DNA from 4 places in the Azospirillum lipoferum 4B genome. Region 4 is predicted to be linked to each of the others. Evidence: riboswitches for the same ligand, from Rfam matches in the RefSeq annotation. Region 4 holds a riboswitch; each other region holds the start of a gene.
The links. Region 4 has a riboswitch for thiamine pyrophosphate ahead of AZOLI_RS19245 (long-chain-fatty-acid--CoA ligase). Riboswitches for the same ligand answer to the same signal wherever they lie in the genome.
Positions count from the first base shown of each region.

Region 1: another riboswitch for thiamine pyrophosphate. It lies ahead of AZOLI_RS05905 (ABC transporter ATP-binding protein); the one in region 4 lies ahead of AZOLI_RS19245 (long-chain-fatty-acid--CoA ligase).
Region 2: another riboswitch for thiamine pyrophosphate. It lies ahead of AZOLI_RS16000 (ABC transporter substrate-binding protein); the one in region 4 lies ahead of AZOLI_RS19245 (long-chain-fatty-acid--CoA ligase).
Region 3: another riboswitch for thiamine pyrophosphate. It lies ahead of thiC (phosphomethylpyrimidine synthase ThiC); the one in region 4 lies ahead of AZOLI_RS19245 (long-chain-fatty-acid--CoA ligase).

Region 1 covers NC_016622.1:1,282,650-1,286,856, forward strand. Annotated here, with positions in the region: gene AZOLI_RS05900 (ABC transporter permease) at 1-703, opposite strand, end outside; gene AZOLI_RS05905 (ABC transporter ATP-binding protein) at 700-1,464, opposite strand; TPP riboswitch at 1,491-1,597, opposite strand; gene AZOLI_RS05910 (acetoin utilization protein AcuC) at 1,676-2,848, shown strand; gene AZOLI_RS05915 (hypothetical protein) at 2,998-3,648, shown strand; gene AZOLI_RS05920 (hypothetical protein) at 3,645-4,202, shown strand.
Region 2 covers NC_016585.1:479,939-484,145, forward strand. Annotated here, with positions in the region: gene AZOLI_RS15990 ((2Fe-2S) ferredoxin domain-containing protein) at 1-310, shown strand, start outside; gene AZOLI_RS15995 (DMT family transporter) at 554-1,468, shown strand; TPP riboswitch at 1,502-1,616, shown strand; gene AZOLI_RS16000 (ABC transporter substrate-binding protein) at 1,688-2,824, shown strand; gene AZOLI_RS16005 (branched-chain amino acid ABC transporter permease) at 2,829-3,701, shown strand; gene AZOLI_RS16010 (branched-chain amino acid ABC transporter ATP-binding protein/permease) at 3,841-4,207, shown strand, end outside.
Region 3 covers NC_016622.1:365,599-369,805, reverse strand. Annotated here, with positions in the region: gene thiC (phosphomethylpyrimidine synthase ThiC) at 101-1,825, opposite strand; TPP riboswitch at 1,945-2,078, opposite strand; gene AZOLI_RS01630 (magnesium transporter CorA family protein) at 2,158-3,141, opposite strand; gene AZOLI_RS01625 (hypothetical protein) at 3,183-3,470, opposite strand; gene argB (acetylglutamate kinase) at 3,490-4,207, opposite strand, start outside.
Region 4 covers NC_016586.1:205,825-210,031, reverse strand. Annotated here, with positions in the region: gene AZOLI_RS19250 (acyl-CoA reductase) at 1-397, opposite strand, end outside; gene AZOLI_RS19245 (long-chain-fatty-acid--CoA ligase) at 412-1,512, opposite strand; TPP riboswitch at 1,617-1,749, opposite strand; gene AZOLI_RS31450 (Rrf2 family transcriptional regulator) at 2,281-2,727, shown strand; gene AZOLI_RS19240 (NADPH-dependent F420 reductase) at 2,875-3,519, shown strand; gene AZOLI_RS19235 (ISAs1-like element ISAli14 family transposase) at 3,617-4,207, opposite strand, start outside.

The sequences.
Region 1 (4,207 bases), on a different replicon from region 4:
CGTCGACGGCGGCATAGAGCGTCACTGCGAACAGCCCCAGCACCAGCACGGCGGCGAACAGAAGGTCGATCTGCATGCGGGCGTTGGCGTGCAGCATCAGATAGCCGAGGCCGGAGGACGACCCCACCCATTCGCCGATCACCGCGCCGATGGGCGCCACCGCCGCGGCCACCCGCACGCCGGACCAGAAGGCGGGCAGCGCGGCGGGCAGGCGGATGTTCCACAGGATCGCGGCAGGCGAGGCGCCCATGGTGCGGGCAAGGTCGAGCCAGCCGGGATCGGTGCGGCGCAGCCCGTCGAACAGCGCGGTCGTCACCGGGAAATAGATGACCAGCACCGCCATGGCGATCTTGGACGCCATGCCGTAGCCCAGCCAAAGCACCAGCAGGGGAGCCAGCGCGAAGACCGGGATCGCCTGACTGACCAGCAACAGCGGCATCAGCCAGCGCCGCGCGGTGCGGAACCGCGCCAGCAGCAGCGCGCTCACGCTGCCCAGAGCCACGCCGGCCACCAGCCCGATCAGGATCTCGGTCAGCGTCGTCAGCCCATGGCTCCACAGCAGGGGCGCCTGCCGCCGCATTGCATCCGCCACCGCCAGTGGACCGGGCAGCAGGTAACGCGGCAGGCCGGTGGCCCAGACCAGCGCCTGCCAGCCGGCGACCAGCACGGCGAGGGTGACGGCGGCGCGCAGCAGCGCCCTCATTCCGCCAGCCTCCGCAACAGCTCCGCCTGCAGCGCCAGCAATCCGGGATCGTCGACCGGGCGCGGCACGGGGCCGGACGGTTCCAGCGCCGGCCCCATGACGGCGGGGCGGCCGGTCATCACATGCAGGCGGTCGCCGATGCGAAGTGCCTCCAGCGGGTCGTGGGTGACCATCAGGACGGTGCGGCCGGCCAGCGTTTCCGCCGCCGTCTCCTGCAGCCGCAGGCGGGTGATGGCGTCGAGCGCGGAGAAGGGCTCGTCCATCAGGACCAGCGGCTTGTCCTCCATCAGCGTGCGGGCGAGCGCGACCCGCTGGCGCTGCCCGCCGGACAGGGCGGCCGGTCGGTCGCGCTCGCGTCCCGCCAGACCGACGCGGTCGAGCAGCGCGCGGGCGCGTTCCACCCGCGCGGCATCGGGGCGGAGGTGGCGCAGCCGGTCGCCCAGCAGGACATTGTCCTGAACCGTCAGCCAGGGCAGCAGCAAATCCTGCTGCGCCATATAGGCGATACGGCCGGCCAGGGGCTGTCCGTCGCCGGTTGAGACGCAGGTCGGTGGCTCCGGCTCCGCCAGCCCGGCGAGGATGCGCAGCAGCGTGGTCTTGCCGACGCCGCTCGGCCCCAGCAGGCAGGTGGTCCGTCCCGCTTGCAGCTCCAGCGTCAGGTCGGAGAACAGCAGCGTGCCGCCATAGGTCAGCCGCGCACGCGAGACGGTCACCGAAAGCGGCGTGATCGCCATCATCGGGGCCATCATCGGGGCAGGCATGGCGGGAGTGCGGAGAGGAAGCGCTTGCGGTCCGGCATCACTGATCCCTACGCCGGCATGAACCGGATCAGGTTCCAGGGGTCGTCCCGCAACGGGACCTCTCAGCCGCCCATCGGCTCCCCCCAGTGAAGGCGGCGACTATAGGCGCGGACGATCCGTGACCGCAAGCATTGCCGGAAGCCCTTCCGGAGCGTGGAAGCGCGGGCGCCGCTTGACCGGAGCGCGTCACCGCCTAGTTTCTGGCGGGACCGATGGAGATCCTCCCCTGACCACGCCTCTCCGCACCCCGCTGTTCATCGGCGGCGAGATCTATCGCGGCTCGACCTATGGCCCGAAGCATCCGCTGGCGATCCCGCGCGTATCGACCGTGATCGACCTCAGCCGCGCCATGGGCTGGCTGCCCGACGACATCTATCTCGACACCCATGTGGCGAGCGAACGCGAACTGGCGCGCTTCCACACCGCGGACTACATCGCCGCACTGAAGCGGGCGGAGGCGGAGCAGCGGGTGGACGAGGCGACGGCGGCCCGCCACAATCTGGGCAAGCTGGAGAATCCGGTCTTCGCCGAGATGTTCCGGCGGCCGGCCCACAGCAGCGGGTCGGCCCTGCAGGCGGCGCGAATCCTGGGCGACCGTCCGGCCGGGCTGGTCTATGCGCCGGCCGCCGGCACCCACCATGCGCGCCGCGACCGGGCCAGCGGCTTCTGCTATTTCAACGCGCCGGTGCTGGGCATCCTGGAGCTGCTCGACCATGGGCTGGAGCGGGTGCTCTATGTCGATCTCGACGCCCACCATGGCGACGGGGTGGAGGAGGCCTTCGCCGACGACGACCGGGTGCTCACCATCTCCATCCACGAGGACGGGCGCTGGCCCTACACCGGCAAGGCGGAGGACCGGGCCGGCGGCATGGCCCGCAACCTGCCGGTCCCGCCCGGTTTCAACGACAGCGAGATGGAGCATGCGATGGAGGCGGCGGTGCTGCCGCTGGCCCGCGCCTTCCGTCCGCAGGCGATGGTGATCCAGACCGGCGCCGACGCCCTGGCCGAGGATCCCCTGAGCCGGCTGGAGCTGTCCAACCATGCGCTGTGGGAGGCGGTGGCCGCCCTGCTGCCGCTGGCGCCGCGGGTGCTGGTGGTCGGCGGCGGCGGTTACAATCCATGGTCGGTCGGGCGCTGCTGGACCGGCATCTGGGCGGTGATGAACGGCATCGACCCCGCCGTGCCACCGACGGCGGAGGCGGAGGGGGTGCTGCGCGCCCTGACCTGGAACCGCGCCGCCGGCCGCAACCCGCCGGAGCATTGGTTCACCACCCTGGCGGACGAGCGGCGGCCGGGACCGGTGCGCGACGCGGTGAAGCGGGTGGCGGAGATGGCGGCATCCTGACCCATTTTTGACGAATATCGAACGAAGCCGCGACGATTCGTTGACGGGTTTGGATTGTTCGTTGATCTTCGAAGATCCGCACCGGTGCAGACCGCGCCGATTCCGGCAGGTCGGTCGATGCGGATTTCCGGAGGAGAACGGGCGGGCGGATGTCGAACACGACGCTGTTCCTGATCGCCATCGTCATCATCATGCTGGCCGCCGTCCCGGTCGCCATGATGCTGAAGGATTTCCTGCCGAACATCCTGGAAAAGAGCAGCGGGCTGGAGCAGATCGAAAACCGCGTCTATGTGCTGCATGCCGAGGCGCATGAGCTTCAGAACCGCGTCAACAACCTGGTCCAGCGCCGCAACAGTCAGTCTTCCGAACGGCACCGGCTGGAAACCGATATCCGCAAGGCGGAAAAGCAGATCAGGGATCTGGCGGAACAGCCGCCGCTGTTCGTGCATGAGGTCGGCGATCCGCAGTCCGGCCTGATGAAGTTCGTCGCGACCGTCACGCAGGAAAAGGCGTCGGCCGCAGCGAGAGCCGCCGGCGACCGCGGACCGGTGAACCCCATCTGGCGCTGCGCCAATGTGGCGGAGGTGTGGGCCTCCAGCTTCGACGAGGCCAAGCAGATGGTCGACGTCGCCTTTCCCTTCAAACTGGGCTTCCAGAAGTCGTTCATGCGCGGCGACGCGCGGGGTGGCGGCGTGAAGGGCGGCGGCGGGAAGGGTGGGGCGCCCCAGCCCCCGGCGACGGCGCGCGCCAAGGCCAATTCCGCCACTTCCGATGCCGCCACTTCCGGTGCCGCCACATGATGATCAACTTCATCATCATCCTGGGCATCATCGCCATCGGCGCGTGGCTCGGCAACGTTCTGCTGTCGGTCGAGCAGCGGGTGTCGCAGGCCCGGCAGCGCGTCCGCGGCGTCCGCGGCACGCTGGACAAGCTGGACGCGACCATCCACCGCCTGCACCGGGAGGAGGAGAGCCTCCATGGCGAGATCGAGGAGCTGGTGCGCGACATGGTGGAGTTGCGCAAGAAGCAGGTCGAGGTGCAACAGCGCCTGACCGAGGCGCAGAGCCGCCGCCGCCCGCAAATCCTGATCCTGACCGACCGCCGCAACCCCGGCGACAAGGAATGGCTGGTCACCATGGTCAACCAGCAGATCGGCGAGATCGACGCCGCCCATCCGCTGGCCGTCGAATGGGCACGCGGACGCGACTATCTGGTCTGGGCGGAATCGGAGCGCGAGGCCGCCGAACGCGCCAGCCGCCGGTTCAGCGCAAGGCCCGGCTATCAGGTGAAGTCGGTGGCGGCGGTGAAGGAAGACCTCTACAGCGCGAGCGCCGCCCGCAACGCAGCGGCCTGATCCCG
Region 2 (4,207 bases), on a different replicon from region 4:
CTTCCGCCACCATGTCTTCTGTTGCGCTCAGCAGCGCCCGCCCGGCCATCCGCGCGGCAGCTGTGCCGCCAAGGGGGCGCATCCGCTGTGGCAGCGGCTGGACCAGAAAATCCAGGGCAAGGGCCTGACGGATGTGGGCATGGCGATGACGGGCTGCCTCGGCTTCTGCTCCGCCGGGCCGCTGATGGTGGTGTATCCGGAGGGCATCTGGTATCGCCCGGAAACACCGGAGGACATCGACGAGATCGTCGAGTCGCATCTGGTCGGGGACACGCCGGTGGAGCGGTTGGTGATGGTGCTGACGCGGTGAGGCGGAGGCTTCGGATGCCCCCACCTAACCTCCCCCGCTGGGCGGGGGAGGGACTGCCGCAGCCTTCCCGAACAAGCACTTGTCCCCTCCCCCGCCCAGCGGGGGAGGGTTAGGGAGGGGGCACCGTCAGCCGACGCTTAACAAAATCCCACGCCTATCAGACCTGCGGTTGCGGCATTGGGACGCGGGCGGATTTGCCCATATTGTGGGCAACCTCCGCCATTGCCCGTCCGAACCGATCCCATGACCGACGCCGAAACCGCCGACCTGCTGCCTGCCGAGGCCGATTCGGTTCCCTATGCCGTCGGCTGCTTCCTGGCCGCGATCCTGCTGTTCGCGGCGATGGACACGCTGATCAAGTTCCTGACCGCCGGCTACCCGGTGCCGCAGTTGATGTTCGTGCGCTCGCTGGTCGCCTTCCTGCTGGTGGGCGGCTACACCCTGTGGCGCGGCGGCGGAATCGCGGCGATGCGGACGCAGCGGCCCTGGGGGCATGTCTGGCGCGCCTTCGCCGGGCTGATCTCCATGGGATGCTTCTTCTATGCGTTCCGGGAACTGCCGCTGGCCGATGTCTATGTGCTGAGCTTCGCCGGGCCGCTGTTCATCACCGCGCTGTCCGCCCCGCTGCTGGGGGAGCCGGTGGGTTGGCGGCGCTGGGTGGCGGTGGTGGTCGGGTTTGGCGGCGTGGTGGTGATGGCGCAGCCGTCGGCCGGGGCGCCGCTGGTGCCGGTGCTGGTCGGGCTGTGCGCCGCGCTGTTCTATGCGCTGGCGGCGCTGGCCGTGCGCGGCCTGTCGCGGACCGAGACCAGCGCGTCGATCGTGCTCTATCTGCTGCTGACGACGACGGTGGTCAGCGGCGCGCTGACGGTTCCCGTCTGGATCGCGCCGACCGCCGACGCGCTGGGTCTTATGGCGCTGGTCGGGGTGCTGGGTGCGGGGGCGCAGGTGCTGCTGACCCAGGCCTTCCGCCGCGCGCCGCCGGCGGTGGTGGCGCCCTTCGAATATACCGGCATGGTCTGGGCCAGCCTGTTCGGCTGGATGGTGTTCGGCGACCTGCCGACCGCGCCGGTGCTGCTCGGTGCCATGGTCATCATCGGCAGCGGGCTCTATATCCTGCATCGTGAAACCATGGTGGCGCGCCGCCGGCTGGGTTCTTGACAGGACAGGGCCGGCGGCGACACTCTCGCCGCCTGTTCACGGCTGGGGTGCCTGTGCGGATGCCGGATCGGCGGATGCGCGGGCTGAGACAACACCCATCGAACCTGATCCGGGTCATGCCGGCGAAGGGAGCCGACCGGAACCCGACGGACCGGCCGTAAATGCCCCGTCCCCTCCGCGTCGCTCCGCTTGCCGGCGCGTGTTGAGGAGTTTTCGGTCATGCGGCGTGCGCTTCCCCTTCTGATCGGCCTGCTGGCCGCATCCTCCTGTCTGTCGTCCGCCGCCCGCGCCGACGACACGCTGTCCTTTCCGGTGCTGGTGCCGCTGACCGGCTTCCTGTCGCTGGAGGGCACCAGCCAGCGCAACGGTGCCGTCCTGGCGCTGAAGCAGACCCCGGCCGGGATCGCCATCGCCTCCGAAGTCGTCGACACCGGCACCTCGCCCGAGGCGGCGGTGACGGCGCTGGAGCGCGCGGCCGGCAGCGGCACGGTCGGGGCGGTCGCCGCCAGCATGCTCGGCACCCAGATGCTGGCGATGCTGCCGCTGGCGCAGGAGCTGAAGCTGCCGCTGGTCACCGTCTCGGGCACCGCCTCGATCACCGAGCAGGGCAACCCCTGGGTCTTCCGCTTCTTCCCCGGCGATGCCGTGACCAAGGCCGCCCATGCCCGCTATGTGGTGGAGGAGCTGGGCAAGCGGCAGCCGGCCGTCATCTACCAGACCACCGCCTATGGCCAGAGCGGCAAGACCCATCTCGACGCCGCCTTCAAGGCTCTGGGCGTCACCCCCGTCTTCGAGGAGGGGGTGGACCCCGCCGCCAAGGACCTGCTGCCGGTGTTGACCAAGGCGCTGGCCGCCAAGCCCGACGTGCTGGTGCTGCATCTGCATTCCGGCCCGACCGCGTTGCTGCTGCGGCAGGCGGCGTCCAGCGGGGTGGCGGTGCCCATCGTCGCCGGCTCCGCCATGCATCAGCCGAGCACCGCCGCCCTGCTGGAACCGGCGGAGCTGAAGGGCGTCTGTGCCGAGACCGCGGCCTCGCCCATCTCCGGCGGCACGCCGGAGGTCAAGGCCTTTACCGATGCCTACCGCACCGTCTTCGGCAAGGAGCCGGATGCCTTCGCGCTCGGCCAGTATGATGGCATGACCATGGTGCTGGAGGCGGTGAAGGCCGGCGCCCGCGGCCCCGACGCGATCCGCAAGGCTCTGTCGTCGGAGACCTTCAAGGGCCTCGCCATGACCTACAAGTCCGACGGCAAGGGCAACATGGCCCATTCCGCCGTCATCGTCTGCTATGACGGGACCAGCCGCGTGCCGGTGCTGGCGAAGCGCTACGACGACCCCGCACTCGCGGCGAAGTGAGCGGATGGCGGCGCTTCAACTGCTGGTCAACGGGGTGGCGCTGGGGGCGGCCTATGCGCTGGTGGCGCTGGGATTCGTGCTGGTGCTGAACGCCACCTCGGCGGTGAATTTCGCCCAGGGCGATCTGGTCATGGCCGGCGGGCTGCTGGCGGTGGCGCTGGCGCCCCTGATCCCGCTGCCGGGCATCGCCCTGCTGCCGGTGGTGCTGGCGCTGATGGCGGGACTGGGGCTGCTGCTGGCGCTGGCGGCCTATCTGCCGCTGCGCCGCCGGCCGCCGGTGTCGGTCTTCATCAGCACCATCGCCATCGGCATCATCCTGCAGAACGGCGCCGCCATCCTGTTCGGGCCGGAGCCGCGCGCTGCGCCGCCGCTGCTCGGCGACGACACCCTTTCCATAGGCGGGCTGGCGGTGCCGGAGCAGTCGCTCGCCATCGTCGCGGTGGCGGCGTTGCTGATCGGCGCGCAGCAATGGGTGTTCGCCCGCACGCAGCTTGGACGCCGGCTGCGCGCCACGGCGCAGGACCCGGAGATGGCGCGGGCCTGCGGCGTGCCGGTCACGGCGATGATCCTGGTGACCTTCGCCATCGGTGCCGCCTGTGCCGGGGCGGCGGGGCTGCTGCTCGCCAACCGCTATTTCGTCACGCCGACCGCGGGCGGGGACCTGATTTTGAAGGCCTACATCGCGGTAACCATCGGTGGCTGGGGGTCGGTGCCGGGGGCTGTGGTGGGGGCGCTGCTGATCGCGCTGTTCGAGGTGGGGGTGTCGTCGGTGCTGTCCTACCCAGTGGCGCTGGGAGCGCTGTACCTGACGCTGCTGGCGATCCTGGTGTTGCGGCCGCAAGGCCTGTTCGGCGAAGCGGTGCGCCGCCGTGGCTGAGCCGCGTCCCCCGGTGAAGATTCCCTCTCCCCCCCGGGGAGAGGGTCAGGGTGAGGGGGATTCGTTTGCCGAACGATCCTCGCGGCGCGTCCCCCTCACCCCAACCCTCTCCCCGGGGGGGAGAGGGAGTAGTGTCGGGGTGGAGAAGCTTGCGCTGCTCGCCGGCGCCCTCGCCCTGCTGGTCTACGCGTTCGCCTTCGCCTCTCCCTATGGGCTGCGCGTGCTGACAGTTGCCGGTGTCTATGCGCTGGCGACCTTCGGGTTCCAGATCGTCTTCGGGCTCGGCGGCGCGTTGTCGCTCGCCCAGGGCGCCTTCTTCGGTGTCGGCGCCTATGTGACGGGCATTCTCGGCAGCCGCTATGGGTTGGGCTTCGAGGCGACCTTTCCGCTGTCGATGCTGGTGCCGCTCCTGCTGGCGCTGCCGGTCGGGCTGGCGGTGCTGCGGCTGGAATCCCACTATTTCGCCCTGGCGACGTTGGGCATCGCGCAGGTTCTGCATTTGCTGG
Region 3 (4,207 bases), on a different replicon from region 4:
GTAGGAGCTTTGCGAAAGCTGTGTGAAGGAGCGGCGGCAGTCCCCTCTCCCGCGTTAGCGGGGGAGGGTTAGGGAGGGGGCATCACTGTCGGGACCTCACTCACTCCGCCGGCTGGTAAATCTCCCCGCCCGACTCGCGGAACTTCTGCGACATCTCGGCCATGCCGGACTCCGCGGCATCGCGGATTTCCTGCGTGATCTTCATCGAACAGAATTTCGGTCCGCACATCGAACAGAAATGCGCGGTCTTGGCCCCTTCGGCGGGCAGGGTCTCGTCGTGGTAGGACATCGCCGTCTCGGGATCGAGCGACAGGGCGAACTGGTCGCGCCAGCGGAAGGAGAAGCGGGCACGCGACATGGCGTCGTCGCGCAATCGGGCCGCCGGGTGGCCCTTGGCGAGGTCGGCGGCATGGGCGGCGATCTTGTAGGCGATGACGCCGGCCTTCACGTCGTCGCGGTCGGGCAGCCCCAGATGTTCCTTCGGCGTGACGTAGCAGAGCATCGCCGTGCCGAACCAGCCGATCATCGCCGCACCGATGGCGCTGGTGATGTGGTCGTAGCCCGGCGCGATGTCGGTCACCAACGGCCCCAGCGTGTAGAAGGGCGCCTCGCCGCACAAGGCCAGCTGCTTCTCGACATTGTGCTTGATCTTGTGCATCGGCACATGGCCCGGCCCTTCGATCATCACCTGCACGTCCCGCGCCCAGGCGATCTTCGTCAACTCGCCCAATGTCTCCAACTCGGCGAACTGGGCGGCATCGTTGGCGTCGGCCTGGCTGCCCGGCCGCAACCCGTCCCCCATCGACAGCGCCACGTCATAGGCGCGGCAGATTTCGACGATGTCGGCGAAATGGTCGTAGAGGAAACTCTCGCGGTGATGCGCCAGACACCATTTGGCGATGATCGAGCCGCCGCGCGAGACGATGCCGGTCACCCGCTTCGCGGTCAGCGGGATATGGGCCAGCCGCAGCCCGGCGTGGATGGTGAAGTAATCGACGCCCTGCTCCGCCTGCTCGATCAGCGTGTCGCGGAACAGTTCCCAGGTCAGGTCCTCCGCCCTGCCCTTCACCTTTTCCAGCGCCTGATAGATCGGCACCGTTCCGATGGGCACCGGCGAGTTGCGCAGGATCCATTCGCGGGTCTGGTGAATGTCGGAGCCGGTGGAGAGATCCATCACGGTGTCGGCCCCCCAGCGGATCGACCAGACCATCTTCTCCACCTCCTCCTCGATCGAGGAGGTCACGGCGGAGTTGCCGATGTTGGCGTTGATCTTGGTCAGGAAGTTCCGGCCGATGATCATCGGCTCCGACTCGGGGTGGTTGACGTTGGACGGGATGATCGCCCGCCCGCGCGCCACCTCGTCGCGGACGAATTCCGGCGTGATGAAGTCGGGAATCTCGGCCCCGAAATCCTCACCGTCGCGGATTGTCTCCAGCGCCGCGGCGCGGCCGAGATTCTCGCGGACGGCGATGTATTCCATTTCCGCGGTGACGATGCCGGCGCGGGCATAGGCCATCTGCGTGACGGCCCCGCCGCCCTTGGCGCGCAGCACGCCACCGGCCGTCGTTTCCACATCGCCACGGGCCAGGATCCAGTCGCGGCGGTGCTTGGCCAGCCCGGCCCGCACATCGATGGCCACAGCCTCGTCGGTGTAGGGACCGGAGGCGTCGTAGACGGTCAGCGGCGGCTCGCCGCCCGACAGCGCGATTTCGCGCATGGCGACGCGCAGATCGGGAAAGCGCGTGCCCGGCAGATGAATTTTCCGCGACGACGGCAGCGGGCCGGTCGAAATGCGGAGGGCGGTTTCGTTGAAGTCCTTAGGCATTGGGTTTCTCCGTCGGAGTTGGGCGGACAAACCCGGGACTGCGGACGGAGGTGCGGTGTCTTCGTGCGGGCCGTTCCCCGACATGACGGGTCTGATACGGCCGGACGGGGCGAGAATCGGCCCGTCACGAGGTCCCTCCCTTCGCCGGTATGACCCGGATCAGGTTCGAAGGGTCACCACGCTGCCGGTGACGCTTGGCGCCGTCCGGCCGTTGGTATCTCAGCCCCCTGTCGGGACCCCCCTGGAATGCGCCCATCCTGCCGGGACGGACGGCCCCTGTCAAAAGGAAAGAACTGCGAACGATCCGCCGGCCATACTGTATGGAACGCGCGTCACATCCAGCGTTTCAGACGGACATAGATCATCGGCAGCAATGCCGACAGCAGCATCAGCCCCAGGGCACTGGGATAGCCGAAGGGCGAGTCGGTCCCCGGCATCTCTTCGAAATTCATGCCGCAGATGCTGGCGACCAGGGTCGGCGGGAACAGCAGGACGGTCAGGACCGAGACGATCTTGACGATCTCGTTCTGCTCCACATTGATCTGGCCCAGCGCAGTGTCCAGCGCCAACGCGACCTTGCCGGATAGGAAACGGGCATACTGGTCGAGCCCGCGCAGGTCCTGCAGCGTCGTCTTGGCCCAGCGCCGTGTCGCCTTGCCGGAGTTCCAGCCGTCGCCGCGCGCCAGGAAATCGGTCATGCGCGACAGGCTGGCCAAGCTGAGGCGGGCCTTGCCGATCAGGTGGCCGGCATGGCCGATGCGCTTCAGCGTCTGGGCGTCGTCCAGCGTCTCGCCACGCGAGCGCAGCTTGCGCCCGCGGAAGAAGCGGCGGTTCAGCACGTCCAGCTCCACCCCGGTCCGCCGCAGCACGGCCGAGGTGCGGTCGACCATCCCGTCCACCAGCGCCGCCAGAACCAGTTCGCCACGGGAGGCGGGCACCTGCCCATGGGAGGCGCGGCGGCGGAAGGCCAGCAGGGCCTGCGGATCGATGTCGTGGATGGTGACCAGCCGGCGCCCGGCCAGCACGAAGCTGACCGTTGCGATGCGCGGCTCGTCGGTGTCGGCCCAGACCAGGGCGGTGACGGTCATGGTCAGGGCGCCGCCGGCGATCCGCAGGCGGCTCGACTCCTCAATCTCCGCCATCTGCTCGCGGGTGGGCAGGCTGGTGCCGATCAGCGCCTCCGCCCGCGCCAGCTCCTCGGCGGTCGGATCGATCAGGTCCAGCCAGACGGTGGCCTCGGGCAGCGGCTCCGCCCCCTCCGCGGCCTCTCTGGCCCAGCGCAGCAGACCGACGTCATTGACGAAGACATGCAGCAAGGCCGTGCTCCTTGCGTGGTTGGCGGCGGCGCGTCGGGTTGTCAGGTCATCCGGCCGCCGCGTCTTGGCTTCACCGGCGGCGGCACCTTCCCCTCGGTGTCGAGGTCCAGCGGCGTGCCTTCCGCCCGCAACGCCTGCTCGAGCTTGCGGCGGAAGGCACCGCCGTCCCGCTTGGCATCCAGGAAATGGCCGACCGCCTCCTTGGCGGCATCGCTGTCGTAGGGGACCTTGCCCAACGCCGCCAGCTTGGCGCGCTCCACCAGCTTCGGGTCCATCCTGTCGCGGATGGCCTTCATCTGGCGGAGCAGGTCCTTGCGCAGGTCGCTCATCGGCCCCCCGTTCGCAGCATCAGGCCTTGCCGATCAGGGTGCCGGCGCCACCCTCGGTGAAGATCTCCAGCAGCAGCGCATGCGGCACGCGGCCATCGAGGATAACAGCGGCGTCGACGCCCTGCTCCACCGCGCCGATGCAGGTCTCGATCTTCGGAATCATGCCGCCGGATGCGGTGCCGTCGGCGATGGCCTTGTGGGCATCCTCCAGCGACATCTTCTCGATCAGCTTCTTGTCCTTGTCGAGGACACCGGCAACGTCGGTCAGCAGGAAGAAGCGCGCCGCCTTCACCGCCGCCGCGACCGCGCCGGCCGCCGTGTCGGCGTTGATGTTGTAGGTGTCGCCGTTGACGTCAAAGCCGACCGGCGCGATCACCGGAATGATGTCCGACTGCGCCAGAGCATGCAGGATCTGCGGGTTGACCTTGTACGGCTCACCGACGAAGCCGAGGTCCAGCACCCGCTCGATGTTGCTGTCGGGGTCGCGCTGCACGCGCTCCAGACGGCGGGCGGTGATCAGGTTGCTGTCCTTGCCCGACAGGCCGACGGCACGGCCGCCGGCGCCGTTGATAGCGGCGACGATCTGCTTGTTGATGGAGCCGGCCAGCACCATCTCGACCACCTCGACCGTCTCCTTGTCGGTGACGCGCAGGCCGTCGATGAAGCTGGACTTGATCTTCAGCCGCTCCAGCATCTGGCCGATCTGCGGACCGCCGCCATGGACGACCACCGGATTG
Region 4 (4,207 bases):
TGGCGAAATCCTCCGCCAGGAAGCGACGCAACTCATGCGCGCGGAAGGTCTTCAGATAGCCGGTCAGCCCCAGACGCACCATCTCGGCGTCATAGCCGGTGACGATGGGCAGCAACCGCTCCGCCCGGCGGCGCCATGGGTCCTCGCGGTCGAGCAGCCGCTGGATCGCCACATCGATCACCGCGACGATGTGCGCCGTCGGCAGCGTTTTCAGATAGCCGCGCGCCGCCGCCCGGACCGTCGCCGCGACCCGCTCCACCTGCCCGGAATCCAGCACCGGCACCGCCACGCGCAACGCCGCAGCGCCCGACCCGAAGGTCAGCACGCGCCGCTCCACCGCATCCGGCGGCAGGCCGGGCAGATGGCCTGCCAGTTCCGGTTCGTCGCGGAAGGCCAAGGCCGCGGTCCCGTTCAACCGCGCGCGGCGGCGAGGAAATCCTCCACCGCCAGCGAACAGCCCTTGGCCTGCGCCCCGGCGACGCGGCCCAGCAGGCGGAACCCGCCCTCCTCCAGGATGCCGGCGTCCTCGGTCAGGATGGCGGCGACGGAGTTGACGTGGGCCAGATCATGGTGCACCAGCACGCCCATACCGCCGGCCGGCACGTCCCGCCCGGACAAGGGATCGACGACGCGGCTGCGGATCCAATGCGGGCCGGATTTCAGCGACGGGCAGACCGCGTTGCCGTCGTCGTAGAACTGAGTGCTCAGCTCCGTCATGCCGTACATGTTGATGCAGCGCTGGCGCGGCACGCCGAAGAATTCGGCCAGCTGGCCATAGAACTCGTCCGGTTCCAGTTCGCGCGACTGGCCCTTGAAGCCGCCGGTGTCGAGGATGCGGCTCCCCTCCGGCAGGGCGAAACGGCGTCCGTCGCGCGCCATGGCGTCCATCAGATGCACGAATCCGTAGCTGGCGCCCAGCAGCGCGAAGGGCAGCCCCGACCGTTCGGCGGCATCCAACCGGTCGTAGAGCCCGGCGGTGTCGATGCCCGCCTCGCCGATCCAATGGCGGCTGTCCGGCGTGCCGCACTCCGCCCGCGCCAGCTCCAGGTAATGGGCGAGCGAGGAGTTCGGCATCGCCGTCTCGGTCGGGAACAGGATGCCCATCGCCATCCGCTCTGCCTCCTGCATGAAGCGGCGGCGGAAGTTGAGCAGCATGGAGCGGTCATAGACCGTCAGGGTAGTGTGGTGGATCTGGCCGCGGATGCCGCCCTTGGTCGTGCCGCTGGTCATGAAGATGCGGGCGGACTCCTCCGCCGGGCGGCAGCTGAGCGTCAGGTCCTTGAAGGCGTTGATCGGCACCGCCGGGATGTCGCGCCAGCTCTTCACCCCGCGCGGCGTCCGGCCGCGCTGCATGGCGAAGCGGCGATAGGGCTGGTTGTGCTCGAACTGATGGGCGAACACCGCCAGCGCCAGGGCGTTGAAGGCCTCGTCGGCCGCCGCCCCGGTTCCGATGTCGGCCTCCATGAAGGCCAGGACCCTGTCGTAGATCACGCTGTCGTAGATCGCGCTCACCGCCGCACTCCCCGCCCCGATTTCTCCATGCGGCACCGACCGATGGAGCAACAAACGAATCCGGGACAAGCCTGTGGGGGTATGGATCTGCGCGTCGGCCGCAAAGGCCTTCTCGTCCCGCATCCCTACGCCGGCATGACCCGGATCAGGTTCGAAGGGTTGCCGCGTCGCCTGGACGCGAAGGACCGGGCCGGCGGGTGTCTCAGCCTCCTGAACGAGGCTCCCCTGGGAACGGGACGGAGCCTAGAAGACCATCGCGCCGTCTGTCAACGGCGGGGATGTCGGCTTTGCGGAGGGCGGAAAGGACGGCGCATTGATGATTTTCGCTCTCCGCCCTTTTGTGCCGCTGCCACCCTGTGCCGCAGCAAATCCGATATCGGCTTGGGTGGATCGGCCCTCTCTTCAAGGAGACGCAGATGACCGTTCGCAGATTCGCCATGACGGACGTATCGCTGGAGCGCACGCCCAGACAAGACGCCGATGACCTTGGCCCCGTGCAACGCCTCCCATAGCCGGAGGGTTATACCGCCCACGCGCTACGCTGGCGGCGCCACGTCTCCTCGAATGCCATTGGAAAGGTTGCCCAGGGTGGAATGCATTCGTTTACGGTTAGGACTTACGCCAAAACAACCGCTCCCTCTGGCTGTCGGGCGAGATGGTGTAAGATCCAGCGATTGAAGCGATGTTCAAACGAGGTTCCAGGCAAATGACCTGTTGACAGCCCCATGAGTGTGTAATAATGGTATCGACACACAGACGGATAGCGCCATGCCAACCAGTACCCGCTTTGTTGTTGCCGTTCACATCTTGACCTGTCTTGCGGTAACGGATGGCAAGCCAATGCGTTCTGAGGATCTGGCTTATTCGGCAAACACAGGTGCGGTCGTTGTGCGGGGACTTTTATCCCGTTTGAATGATGCGGGATTGACACGGTCGCAGCTTGGAGCTGGAGGGGGTTCTTTGCTGGCAAAGCCGGCCAACGAGATACGGTTGCTCGATGTCTATCGAGCCGTTGAAGATACCGAATTGTTTTCGCTGCATCGGACCCCACCCTGTGAGAACTGTGCCGTTGGCGGCAACATTCTTGCGGCTCTAAAGCCAACCTTGTTGCGTGCACGCACAGCACTCGAAGATGAACTCGCAAAGGCAACCATTGCAGATATCGCTGCCGATGTGGCGGCGATTGGCAGGTTTTCCATTCCACTCGTCTGGTGATCTGGCACGCCAATAAATGTCGTTACGTCAACAACACACAGTCATTTCGGCGCCCAGGGCGCCGAAATGACTGCCGAAACACTGATCAGCCTTCGGGGCGCTGACGGTTTTCATCTCCTCAAGCCCCTGCTTCTAAAGGACAAAGCTATGAGTATTGGTATCATCGGTTCTGGCGCCCTTGGCTCCAACGTTGCACGCGCTCTTGCTAAAAAGGGCATTTCTGCAACAATCTCAAACAGTCGCGGTCCGCAATCCTTGGCCTCGCTGGTTGAAGAACTGGGCCCCTCGATCAAAGCGGGAACGGTTGAGGAGGCAGCAAGCGCCGACATCGTTTTCGCCGCCGTGCGCTGGGTTGATGTGGAGAAGGTGTTCACCAACTTGCCGGCGTGGAATGGCCGCATCGTCATTGATGGCACCAACCCGGTAGAGTTCATCGATCCCAATTCACCCGACGCCACAGATCCGAGCAATCCGCTTGCAGCCTATGGCATCAAGGCGGTCGATCTGAATGGCAAACATTCCAGCGAAATATTCCACCAGTTTGTTCCGGGCGCTCGGGTCGTCAAGGCGTTCAACCACCTTGATGTCAACGTTCTGAAGGAGCCGGAGGTGGCGAGCGGCAAGCGCGTGCTGTTCTATTCAGGTGATGACGCCGCTGCAAAGGCCGAAATCCGCAAGATCATCAAGGATATGGGTTTCGCCCCGGTTGACCTTGGCGCGCTTGACGTCGGCGGCCCGCTGGCATCCCTGCCCTTCGGTCCATTGTCGGCGCAAAACTTCATCCGAATATAAGCGCAGGGCCGGTATCGACTGTCTCCAGATCCCGCTGGGCCGCGGCTGCAGCCCCCCAACCAGGGTTGCATAGCGGCATCAGGGCAACGAGTCCAGGTTAATGCGATGAAGGTGTAAGCAGGTTTGCCAGGACGTTTGGGTCCCAGCCTGCGAGCTTTCTGGTTGATTTGATGGAGTGTTTTCCCTTTCCCACGCGGACGGCATTGATGGCGAAGTGGCGGACGACGGCCATGTTCCGGGCGCCGTGTCCTTTTCGCAGGCGGTGATCTTCGCGGAAGGTGACGTCGAGGACCCAGTGCAGGCAGTTTTCGATGCCCCAGTGCCCGCGCACAGCTTGTTCGAGGCGGTGGGAGGTGAGCGCGGCCGAACTGAGGAAGAGGCGCCGCATGGTGCTTACGCTGCCGGCCTTTTCGACGACGCTCTCGACCAGGGCGATGGTCTTGAGGTGAGGGAAGCGGGGTTCGTCGGGATAGCGCCGGTCGCCCGACAGCCAGTCGACCTCCTGGCTGACGGCATAGCGGCGGCTCTCGATCCGGCCATGGCCTTTGTCGACAGCGGTGTGCTCGGCGATCCGGGCCTCGGGATCATCGAAGTAACGGCCGATCTCGGCGAACAGGGTTGGTTGATTGGCCTTTACCGCCAGCAGATAGTCGCCCTTGCGCTCGGTGATGGCTGTGGCGATGGCGGG